2 regions of the Exiguobacterium sp. LL15 genome follow, and region 2 is predicted to be linked to the other one. Evidence: riboswitches for the same ligand, from Rfam matches in the RefSeq annotation. Region 2 holds a riboswitch; the other holds the start of a gene.

Evidence for each region. A riboswitch is a leader RNA that binds a small molecule or an ion and turns the genes downstream of it on or off. The one in region 2 is predicted to bind thiamine pyrophosphate.
Region 1: it holds a riboswitch for thiamine pyrophosphate, as region 2 does, so the genes downstream of both, NOM72_RS06510 (ECF transporter S component) here and thiD (bifunctional hydroxymethylpyrimidine kinase/phosphomethylpyrimidine kinase) in region 2, are expected to answer to the same signal.

Annotation. Positions count from the first base shown of each region.
Region 1 covers NZ_JANFNX010000001.1:1,282,756-1,288,695, reverse strand. Annotated here, with positions in the region: gene NOM72_RS06530 (DEAD/DEAH box helicase) at 1-794, shown strand, start outside; gene NOM72_RS06525 (glycerol-3-phosphate acyltransferase) at 791-1,321, shown strand; gene NOM72_RS06520 (GNAT family N-acetyltransferase) at 1,334-2,884, shown strand; gene NOM72_RS06515 (50S ribosomal protein L25/general stress protein Ctc) at 3,174-3,851, shown strand; TPP riboswitch at 3,947-4,046, shown strand; gene NOM72_RS06510 (ECF transporter S component) at 4,147-4,719, shown strand; gene NOM72_RS06505 (ABC transporter ATP-binding protein) at 4,716-5,940, shown strand, end outside.
Region 2 covers NZ_JANFNX010000004.1:117,143-123,082, forward strand. Annotated here, with positions in the region: gene NOM72_RS14900 (ArsR/SmtB family transcription factor) at 283-651, opposite strand; gene NOM72_RS14905 (hypothetical protein) at 708-1,151, opposite strand; gene thiE (thiamine phosphate synthase) at 1,175-1,801, opposite strand; gene thiM (hydroxyethylthiazole kinase) at 1,791-2,558, opposite strand; gene thiD (bifunctional hydroxymethylpyrimidine kinase/phosphomethylpyrimidine kinase) at 2,539-3,342, opposite strand; TPP riboswitch at 3,458-3,568, opposite strand; gene NOM72_RS14925 (murein hydrolase activator EnvC family protein) at 3,634-4,911, opposite strand; gene NOM72_RS14930 (murein hydrolase activator EnvC family protein) at 5,113-5,940, opposite strand, start outside.

The DNA of each region.
Region 1 (5,940 bases), on a different contig from region 2:
TGCAACGGTTCATCCAACCGTTCTTATTACGGCGTGAGAAACAAGATGTCTTACAGGATTTACCGAAGAAACAGATCGAACATCATTATGTCGAGCTCGGTCCGAACCAAAAACGCTTATATGCGTCGTATCTTGCCAAATTGCAATTCGAGACGCTGCAACACTTAGACGAGATGAAACGCGAAGATCGTTTGAAGTTACTGGCTGGGTTAACGCGTTTGCGGCAAATTTGCAACGATCCGGGATTATTCGTCGAGGGATACAGAGGAGAAGCAACAAAACGAACGCGTCTGCTCTCATTGATTGCCGAAAAACGGGCAGCCGGAAAGCGGATCTTGATTTTCTCGCAGTATACACAAATGCTCGAGCGTATTCGCTCGGATCTCGCGCAACGTCACCTCCCCCACTTCCTGTTGACGGGTGAGACACCACTCGAAGACCGGGTGGCGTTATGCGATCGGTTCAATGACGGTGAAGTCGATCTCTTCTTGATTTCCCTGAAAGCCGGCGGAACGGGACTGAATCTCGCGTCTGCTGATACCGTCATCCTCTTTGACAGCTGGTGGAATCCCGCAGTCGAACAGCAAGCTGCCGATCGTGCCCACCGGCTTGGACAACAATCCGACGTGACGGTCATCAAATTGCTGACACGCGGGACGATCGAAGAAAAGATGACGGAATTACAAGATCGAAAAGCCCAGATGGTCGATGCCGTCCTGACGGCTCCAGACAGTGATGCCTTGACCGTCAAAGAACTCGTTCATCTCGTAGAAACAAAGGAGGAACATCGGTGATCCTTGATCTTCTGCTTGGTTACCTTATCGGCAGTATTCTGGGCGGTACGCTCTGGAAGTACGTCAGTCGAACCGATTTGGCTCAGGTCGGTTCCGGAAACATCGGTGCTCGCAACGCCCATCGTGCCGGTGGGCTCCCGGCCTTTTTATTCGTGTATCTGTTTGATGCCGCGAAGACCGTTCTTGCACTACAGATCACAGACGCATTTTATCCCGTTGCTCTTGCCGTGCTCATCGGTCACTTGTTTCCGTTGTTTCATCCGCGACGCGGCGGTAAAGGGTATGCCGTATTTTCCGGAATTGTCTTCGCCATCACGCCGTGGGCATATCTTGCCGGACTAGGCATACTCGGTCTGTCTTATCTCGTAACGAAAGATAGCGTCAAAGCAGGGCTGATTCCGGTTGTTCTGCTCCCGTTACTCCCCGTCTACTTTGACGCAGGATCCATCAATATCTTGTGTACCGTTGCCGTAAGTCTACTTGTCCTGTGGGCTCATGATGCACTTCACAAGCTAGTCATTACATAAGGAGGACATCTCATGATCGACTTTTCCATTGCCACCGCTTCGGACGCGGAAGCAATCCATGAACTGAACTACCTCACCTTCACGGAAGAGATTCCGCAACATCAACCGAACACCGAACGGAAACGGATTGACCGGTTTCATGATCAAAATACTTATCTGATCGGCAAGGAAGACGATCGACTCGTCGCGATGATTGCTATTCGGAAGCATCGCCCTTTTTCACTTGAGGAAAAAGGCGTGACGTTAGATGAGACATTGACGGACCCAGCGGAAATCCGTTTACTCAGCGTTCGTCCCGAATACCGCAATAGTCGTACGTTCATGCAATTGATGCGCTTTTTGATGGTCTACTTGGAACGGGAAACGATTGATCATGTCTATATCAGTGGTACGACACGGGAAGCTAAACTATATGCGCGGTTCGGCTTCACACCAATCGCAGCGACGCTCGGTAGTGGTGACGCCCAGTTCGTACCGATGTTGTTGTCGCGCGCGACATACGAACGATCCGTCATCGCGGACGTTTTACGTCCTCTGCATTTTCTAGCCGGTCCGGTCGAAGTCGCTCCGACGGTCCGTCAAGCGGCGCAACAAGCACCGCGCCCGCATCGGACGGCATCGATGCGTCAGCTCGATCAAAATTTACGGGACCGAATGTGTCAGTTGCTGGATTTGCCACATGTCTCGATGGCTGTCGGCAGTGGTACGCTCGCCAACGATATCGTCGCACAACAACTGAGTGGACATGGGTTGATCCTAAACGGTGGTGAGTTCGGTCAACGCTTGATCGATCACGCAGCACGAGCAGGAAAGTCCTTTGATGTCCACTCGCTTCCATCCGGTCACCCGATCGACTTGGAACAACTCGCGAGTCAACTGCATCAAACGGAATACGACTGGATCTGGTTGACGCATTGTGAGACGTCAACGGGCGTCCTCTACGATCTCGATGCGGTAAAAGCGCTGTTAGAACAACGAACCGCACTCATCGTCGATGCGATCAGCGCCGTCGGAACCGGGCGTTTCTCGTATGCCGGCTGCAGATTCGTCACGACCGTCTCCGGAAAAGCAATTGGGGGTTTACCGGGTCTTGCGTTCATCGGTCACGTAGATCGCGTCCTACCTTCTCCACGTATTCCACGTTATCTAGATCTCGGACTCTATGCGGAAGGCGTCGCCTTTTCCGGTTCCTCGAACTTGTTGCTGGCTTGTCAGGCAGCGCTCGATGCCCTTGATCTCGATCAAGCCGCTATCAAGATGACCTATCTCGAACAGGCCGTTCGCGCGACTGGTTTTAACCTGCTTGCGACGCAAGAAGCACAAGCGCCGGGAATTCTGACGATCGTCCATCCGTCGGCAACCGCTTTAGGAGACGCTCTCCGGATCCAAGGCTATCATGTTCAATATGAAAGCGACTATCTCGTCCATAATCAATGGCTCCAAATCTCAACGATGGGACAGACGACGATGCGGCACATCGAACGTCTCGTCCGCGTGCTGGTTCGTGAAAACCAACGCATCACCATAAAAAATGAAAAAAACGAAAGACCTCTCAACCCTTGATTTCAAGCGGTTTGGAGGTCTTTCGACTTTAAAAAATAAAAAATAGAGGTTTAAGGATTTAAAACATAGGGGTATAAACTCACTAGCACCGCATCAAACGGTGACTTACTCACACATGTTTCTCAATATCAGCGTAATGACCTGGGAGAGAAATGCAAAGTCACGAAAGCGTCAGATTCAAAAGAGTCTGAAACCGATTGTCTTAGCATATTTAAATTGTTCAGGACTTGTCCTGCTCCTACATTCATTACCTTTTGAGGGCTATACCAAATTCAAGGGGGAAATGAACATGTCAGTTAAATTAACAGCCGAAAAACGCGAGGTACGTCCACGCTCACTCCGTAAACAATTACGTCATGAAGGAAAAGCTCTTGGTGTCGTGTATGGTTACAAAGTGGAAAGTACACCAATCGCATTCGAAGAAAAAGAATTGCTTAAAATCGTTCGAGAAAACGGTGAGAACGTCTTGATTTCACTGAAACTCGACGGTAAAAATATTAACGTCTTGATCAACCGTCGTGATATGGATGTCTTCACACCAACTGTCGATCACGTTGAATTCATCGCCGTTAAAATGGATGAAGAGACAGAAGTCGAAGCAGACGTCGTACTCGTCGGCGAAGCAGCTGGCGCTAAAGTCGGTGGATTCCTGTCACAGACACTCTTTAAAGTAACAGTCGCAGCTACACCAGATAAATTACCAGAGAACGTCGAAGTCGACGTCACGAACCTCGAAATCGGCGATTCGATCTCTGTAGCTGATCTTCCAGAACAAAAAGATTTCCGTATCGTCACAGAAGGCGACATTCAAGTCGCAGCTGTCGTCGAATCAACGCTTGAACAAGAGCTTGAGGAAATCGAAGAAGCAGAAGCTGAGGCACAAGCGGAAGCTGGTGAAGACAACGAAGCGGAAGCTACGGAAGAGTCTTCAGAAGAAGCAAAAGAAGAGAACGAAGACAACAAATAAGTCGTTTGACGATACGCCCTTCGTGGCGTATCGTTTTTTTGTGTCTTGACAATAGACAGAAGATTGCCTAAAGTGAACAGCGTATCACCTATTACCATATCCACTAGGGGAGCCCATTTGGCTGAGACGATTCACTTCGGACCCTTCGAACCTGATCTAGTTCATACTAGCGTAGGAAAGTGGAGCGATCACATCCAATGACTCCTGCTGCGCGCAGTTTTTCTGAGGACCGCTCTCTTTTTTACGGAGGGCGGTCTTTTTTGGCGTCTCCCCCATTCTAAGGAGGACGTACCTAATGCAACACTGGAAAATGAAAGAAATCATGGTCATGATGATGCTCGCCGTCGCTTGCGGGGTCATCTATCTTGGTTGGTCAACACTCTGGTTACCGATGTCTGCGATCTTCGGACCTGTCGGTGCCAACTGGATGTTTGGGATCTGGATCATCGCGAGCCCGCTCGTCGCAGCAATCATTCAAAAACCAGGTGCCGCCCTCATCGCGGAAATCGTCGCGGCAGCCGTCGAGCTGTTCACGGGTAGTCACTTTGGTTTATCGGCTCTACTGATCGGGGTATGCCAAGGGCTTGGTGCGGAACTCGTCTTTGCGATGACGCGTTATCGTCGTTATGACACCTGGACATTGATGTTATCGGGTGTTGGAGCCGCGATTGGTAGCATTGTCTATAGTCTGATCGCGAACGGATTCGGTTACTACACGACGACGACGTTGCTTGCGACAACTGGCTTACAATTAATTAGTGGCGCATTACTGGGCGGCTTGCTTGCAGCGATTCTCGTCCGTCGCCTTGTTGCGACCGGTGTCTTGAACGGGTTTGCGGCAGGACGTGCGAAACGGGAAGTCGCATGATTACTGTCGACGATCTCAGCATCCGCTACCCCGGTCAGATGAAGTCGGTGCTCGATCATGTATCGCTGACGATCGAGCAAGGAACGACCCTTCTGCTCGGACGAAGCGGGAGTGGCAAGACGACACTGCTTCATGCCCTAGCCGGACTGACACCAGAGACGATTGAAGTCGAACAGACGGGAACCGTTACCCGGTCCGGTTCGGTCGGAGTGCTATTCCAAAACCCAGAAGAACAGTTCTGCATGGAAACGATCGGACGCGAAATCGCTTTTAGCTTAGAAAACCGGTCGATTCCACGCGAAGAGATGGAGGAACGAATTGAACGCTTACTCGCACTCGTTGGTCTCCCTCTCCCCTTCTCGACACCAATCGCGAGTCTATCCGGGGGGATGAAACAACGCCTCGCGCTCGCTGCGGTCCTGGCACTTGAGCCGACGATCTTATTACTCGATGAACCAACGGCTCAGATTGACCCGATCGGGCAACACGAGCTGATGGCGTTGATCTTTCAGATTCAGAAAGAACATGATTTAACGATCGTCTTGATCGAACACCAACTCGATGTCTGTTTACCTTACATCGACAAAATCGTCTTACTTGAGGACGGATCGGTGACTGCAACGGCGCATCCGCAGGATTTGTTCCCGCAGGCGTATACGGATCTTCAATCGAAAGGGATCGCTGTTCCCTCTTTGTATCCGTACACGTTAGAGACGTTACCCATAGATGGACCACAAGCAGCGCGACTTCATGTGCTTCCTCCAGTCGCTACTGCAGGCATTCCCTTGTTACACGTCGCTGCATTATCGACGAAAGCCCCTTACCCGCTGACCGATGCGACATTTTCCCTGAAGACGGGAGAATGGGTGATGCTGCTCGGGGCAAACGGCTCCGGGAAAAGTACGTTGCTTGCAACACTCGGTCGGTTGCTCTCGCATCAAGGAACATACCGGTTCCAGGAACGTTCGGCTCAGCGTTACTCCCGGCGACGCTTTTATGAGCATGTCGGCTATGTCTTTCAACAACCGGATCTGCAGTTTCTCAAACTGACAGTCGAAGCGGAAATCGACTGGAGTCACCGGGCAGCGACGAGTGATGAGCGCACAGCGTTGCTCGAACGACTGGAACTCGCATCTGTCAAAGAGCAGTCACCGCTTGCGCTTAGTACGGGGCAACAACGACGGCTCAGCGTCGCGACGATGCTCGGGCAGACGAAGGATT
Region 2 (5,940 bases):
GACGCGTCACACACGCCACTTCTACAGGAACAAGCGCGATTTTGCGCTATCAGAGACGAACGAGACCCGCTTTTCTGCTGGAATGAAGCAAGAAAGCCAGCTTGTGTCTCGCCTGAGGAAAGGGTCTGAAAAGATGAGTTATTCTTTTTTCGAGTCAGCCTCTTCAGATTATAGAGGCGTCATCTTGATTGACAGGACGAGGTCGATGCTTGTCCTAGGAAAACGATCCGAGATGAACAAAAAAAGCGCAGCAATAGCTACGCTTTTCGTTATTCTAAAGAATCATTCACGTACTGCTTTTCCCTCATGCACATGTTCCATAGCCATATGCACAAGCGATGAGACATGATGATCATCCAGGGAATAATAGACGACTTTGCCTTCTTTTCGGAACTTGACGAGTCCTTGTTTCAACAAAGACCGAAGATGGTGAGACGCCGTCGCAATCGAACAGTCGACAGAGGCTGAGACATCACAAACGCATAGTTCTTCTTCAATCGTCAACGCATAAACGATTCGCAGTCGTGTCGCATCCGAAAGAATCTTAAATAGCTTTCCGATTTCAAGTGTTGGGATCGTATCCACGACTTGTCCGATTTCAGACGCACGTTGTTCGTCAATCGCAATCGTTTCACAACGGGGAATATCCATGTCCATCACCTCGTTTTTACCTATATTGCACCATGGGAAAACAGAACATTGCAAGTTTAGCGCATGCGCCTACGAATGAGCCAAAATACGAACCATCCTCCAACATAATCTCCGATATCCCAGACGATTCGATTTTGATCGACAGCGCGTACGCCGATATCAATGATTTTCGTACTCTCTAATCGGTTCGAATAGCGCTGTCGTAGCCGAGTCGGAATCGGTAGACGAAGAAGTACCCGGTAATAGATGTCTAAATGAGTATGTCCCCAAATTTCCGTCGCAATCGAGCTCGTTTTAATATACAACGGACGTTTGTAGCGTCTTTCATACTTTTCTTTCAATAAAAGGGCCATCTCATAAGATATACGATTAGGACGCGGAAATAAGACTTTTCCTAGATGGTAGATCCCCTGATTATCGACTCGAATGATTTGTGGTTCTAACCGATATCGAATCCAATAGCCGCGAAAACGGATCGTCTGCCATTTCAATACAATCACCTCTGAACGGATTATACCCTGTTCTAAAGTGATTGATGCCATTCTCGCACAGCATCTGTCATTTGCTGCGCAGCGAGTTGCCGATCTTCTTTAGCGAAAATTTCTGAAATGACGGCGTACCCTTCTAGCGGGATGGGAAGGGTGGAGACATTTGTTGCTGTGATTCCACCAATACCGATTAGAGGTAATCGTACGGCTTCCCGAATCGCCTGAAGCATCGTATGCGACATGGAATCAGCGTCCGCTTTGGATGACGTCGCAAATAGAGATCCCACGCCTAAATAAGAGGCTCCGTCTCGTTCTGCTTCAATCGCTTGTGCAACAGTGGCTACCGACATACCAATTACAGCATCTGGTAAAAGGCGACGTGCTGCGGTTAAAGGAATGTCTTCTTGTCCGATATGCAAACCAGCTCCGACGAGTAACGCGATATCGATCCGGTCATTGATGATCAAAGGAATGTCGTGTCGATCCGTCAGTCTCTTCAACCGAACTGCCTGATCGTAGAATTCCTTTCCTTGTGCGGTTTTTTCTCGTAGTTGCACGATCGTCGCACCACCTAAAACAGCTTCCTCAACGACCGTCTCGATCGCGACGCCAGGATGGTACCGACGATCCGTCACTGCATAGATGGAGTAATCAATTGACACGTTCTGTCACCTCCACCAGTTCTTGCTCCGTCATGAGGCTGATCGCATTGAACAATTCTCGTTTAAAATCACCAAGACCTTGCGCAGAGGCTGCTTGTTCTCCTGCTTTTCCCATGACGAATGTTCCGTGAACAGCCGCCTCAAACGCCGTATATCCTGCGCCGAGGAAGCTCGCAATCAAGGAAGCCGTCATACAGCCCGTACCCGTGATGTCTCCTAGACGAGGTGTTCCTACATGTAATTCCATTTCGCGCGTTCCATCCGTGATATAGTCGTTCGGACCTGTCACGACGAGGACAGATTTGTGTTTGCGAGCGAATGCACGAATACTTTCTCGATCCATCATTGCATCTCCCGCAGCATCGACTCCCTTAGTTCGTCCGTCTTCCCCAAGTAACGTCTTGATTTCAGAAGTATTTCCTTTGATGACCGTACATCCGAGATCAATGAGTTCTTTAGAAAAGGCAGTACGTAATGTCGTTGCCCCTGCTCCAACTGGATCAAGAACGATCGGGACATTCAAACGTCCCGCTTCACCGGCTGCAAGTCGTTGAGCTGCTTGCATGTCTGCATCGATCGTACCAATGTTTAAGACAAGGGCTTGCGCGAGTCTAACCATTTCTTCTACTTCGCGAATATCTTCCGCCATGACGGGTGATGCTCCAACAGCGAGTGTGACGTTTGCGCAGTCATTGATCGTCACCGTGTTCGTCAGATGGTGAATGAGTGGTTTGTGTTCAAGAATGGTCGTAAACATGTGTATCCCTCCAAAGTGAATGAAAATGATGTGTCGGTCCAATACCTTGTCCGAGAGCAAATCCATGACGAATCGCCTCCGTGACATAGCTCTTTGCTTGTCTTACACTATCTGTCAAATCTTCTCCAAGCGCCATCCGCGCCGCAATCGCCGCAGATAAGGTACAACCAGTTCCATGAGTATGTTGATTGTCTAACCGTTCCGATGTGAAGCGGTGTTCTACTTCCCCATCAAACAACAAATCCGTCGCAGCTCCTGAGAGATGTCCACCTTTTAGTAATACTGCCCCTGTCTGTGTAGCTAATTGATGCATCGCCAGTCGCATTTCATCTAGATTGGTGACCGATCGTCCTGTTAAACGCTCCGCTTCCGGTAAATTTGGTGTGACGAGTGTCGCAAGCGGTAAAAGCTCCGAAATCAATGCTTGTTCAGCCTCCGTCCGCAATAGAGCATGACCGCCTTTAGCGACCATGACGGGATCTAATATGATCGGAACTGTCTGTTTGCGGAGATGTGTAGCAATGACACGAATCGTCTGCGCATTCGAGACCATTCCGATTTTGATCGCATCGACACGAATGTCTGAAAAAATCGACGTTAACTGGGCATCTACGATTTCTGGAGATAACTCTTCCACCGCTTGAACACCCAACGTATTTTGCGCCGTGACAGCTGTCAGGACGCTCATTCCATAAACGCCTAAAGCCGAAAAGGTTTTTAAATCTGCTTGAATCCCAGCTCCACCACCGGAGTCGGATCCTGCAATCGTCAGTACATGTTTCATGTTCTTTTCACCTTCCCATCGAGCAATGTAAGGGAGTCGTGACCGACAAAAAAAGCGTCGACCGCTGTAAAAAAGCAGTCGACGCTATACGAAAGCGTTATACACGCATTCCGGTATCCGTTCGGCTCAACTTTCCTACGCTGGTATTATCCAGTTCAGGTAATAGGGTCGAAAACAGATTGGTTTTCCTCTCAGCCGGATTCCTCCAGCTCCCCTAGTTGCTCAAGTATTCGTTTCGCCTTAACTGTAGCACAGCAGCAAAAAAAAAACGAGCCGAAGCCCGTTTTTTGATTACAGATATGCCAATGGATTCACTGCATTCAGAGGAGAAGAAGCACTATATTGATAACCTCCGACATGTAGTTCGAAATGTAAGTGTGGTCCTGTTGAATTTCCTGTACTACCAAGTGTTCCGACTTGCTGACCTTGAGAGACCGTTTGTCCTGCATGAACAGATAATGAGCTCATATGAGCGTAAACCGTCGTATAGACTTTTCCATCCAAGAAATGCGAAATCATGACGTGGTTTCCGTAAGGTCCACCACCTGATGCTGTAATGACGGTTCCGGCTGCTGCTGCGACGATCGGAGATCCGACGGGACCTTTGAAATCGACGCCATTATGGAATGTATAACCGTTTGCTCCACTAGCTGGTCCGAACCCTTGTGATACCCCACCAGAAGATGGTCGGACAAATTTCCCACCACCTGAAGCGATTGGTGTTGTATCTGAACTTGTTGATTCTGTATTCTTATTGGCTTGTTTTGCTGCTTGAGCACTTGCTTTAGCAGCTTTTTCAGCTGCCGCTTTCTCTGCTGCTGCTTTTTCAGCCGCTGCTTTAGCCGCTGCCTTCGCTGCCGCAATCGCACGTTCTTGCGCTTCGAGAGTCGCTTGCAGTTCTTTTGCGTCTAACAGTTCTGTCGTAAACTTCGTCTTCCCTTTTCGTAATTTTTTGAGTGTAGCACTACGCTCTTTCATTTGAACTTTTAACGCTTTTTTTTGTTCAAGCAATACTTTCTTTTCTTGCATTTGCTCCGCTTTTTTCTCAACAAGTGCTTGTTTTGCTTCTGCTAATTTTTGTTGTGTCGCGATGTAATCTGAAATCATTTTATCATCTTGTTCAGCAATCTTTTTACCCGCCATGACACGGCTGAATAAATCACCTAAATCCTTTGATCCAAAAATGACTTCTTCCCACTTAATCGAGTTTCCATCGTTTTCTTGGAAAACACGTAAACGATCACCGAGTAGTTCTTCCTGCTTCTGTAGCATCTCCTCGTAACGAACGATGTCTGCCTTTAACTCATCGATTCGATTGCTTAATTGTTTAATTTGTTTATTTTTTTCGGAAACTTGGAAAATCTTTTCGTTAATCGCTGCGTCGATTCGATTGATTTGACGTTGTTCTTTTGAAATTTTAGCTTCTTGCTTTTTAATCTCTTTTTCTAATTTACGTTGTTCAGCGGCATTTTCAGCCTTTTTTTCTTTAATCGTTGCTGCCGCGATCGGTTGTGTACCTGTTGTAAGTAATGCCCCTAAAACAATGGTAGAAATTAGTTTTTTTAGCATATATCGTTTTCCTCACTTATGTATTTTCATTTTTTATTATAGTATTCAAGTTTCTCTCATATCTGAAATAGATTATAGCACCCTAATCGTTTCAAAAAAATTTCATTTACATTTCAAGTGAAAACGTTTTTTTGTAATATATATATTTCTTATCAAATATAAAAAAAAAGAATCGTTGCATATGCAACGATTCTTAACTGTTTAAAACATAGTCATTGGATTTACTGAGTTAGCTGGACCTGTTGCACTGTAGCTGTATCCACCAACGTGAATTTCGAAGTGCAAGTGTGGACCTGTTGAGTTTCCTGTGCTACCACGTGTACCGATTTGTTGACCTTGACTGACGCGTTGACCTGCACTAGCGTTCAATGAACTCATATGTGCATAGACTGTCGTATATGTCTTCCCGTTCAATTGGTGAGCAATCATGATGTGATTTCCGTAAGGTCCGCCACCTGATGCTGTAATGACTGTACCTGTTGCAGCTGCCACAATCGGCGTACCGACTGGACCACCGAAGTCAATCCCGTTATGGAACGTATAACCGTTTTCTCCGCCTGCAGAACCATACCCTTGTGTCACAGCACCAGCAGTTGGATGAATGAAGAGTCCGCCTGATGATGGTGACGGTTTAGGTGTCGCAGGAGCTGACGGTGCTGGCGCAGTTGGTGCTGGTGTAGATGGTTTTGGTGCCGATTGTTTCGTCGAACCAGAAGGTTTTGCTGATTGCGCTGCCTTCTCTTGTGCTGCTTGCTGAGCTGCCGCTTCTTTAGCTGCTTGTTGTTCCGCTTCTTTCTGAGCTGCTGCTTGAGCTGCTTCAGCTTCTGCTCGTGCTTTTGCTTCACGTGCCGCTTGAGCTTGACGCTCTTTTTCGATTCGAGCTTCTCGTTCACGCGCTGCTTTTTCAGCTGCAATCGCTTTTTCTTGAGCGATCAAAATTTGCTGGACTTCTTTTGCATCCATCAATTGTGTTTCGAACTTTTCTTTTTTCTTACGTAGTTCTTTTAAGCGTTTGTTCCGCTCTTTTAA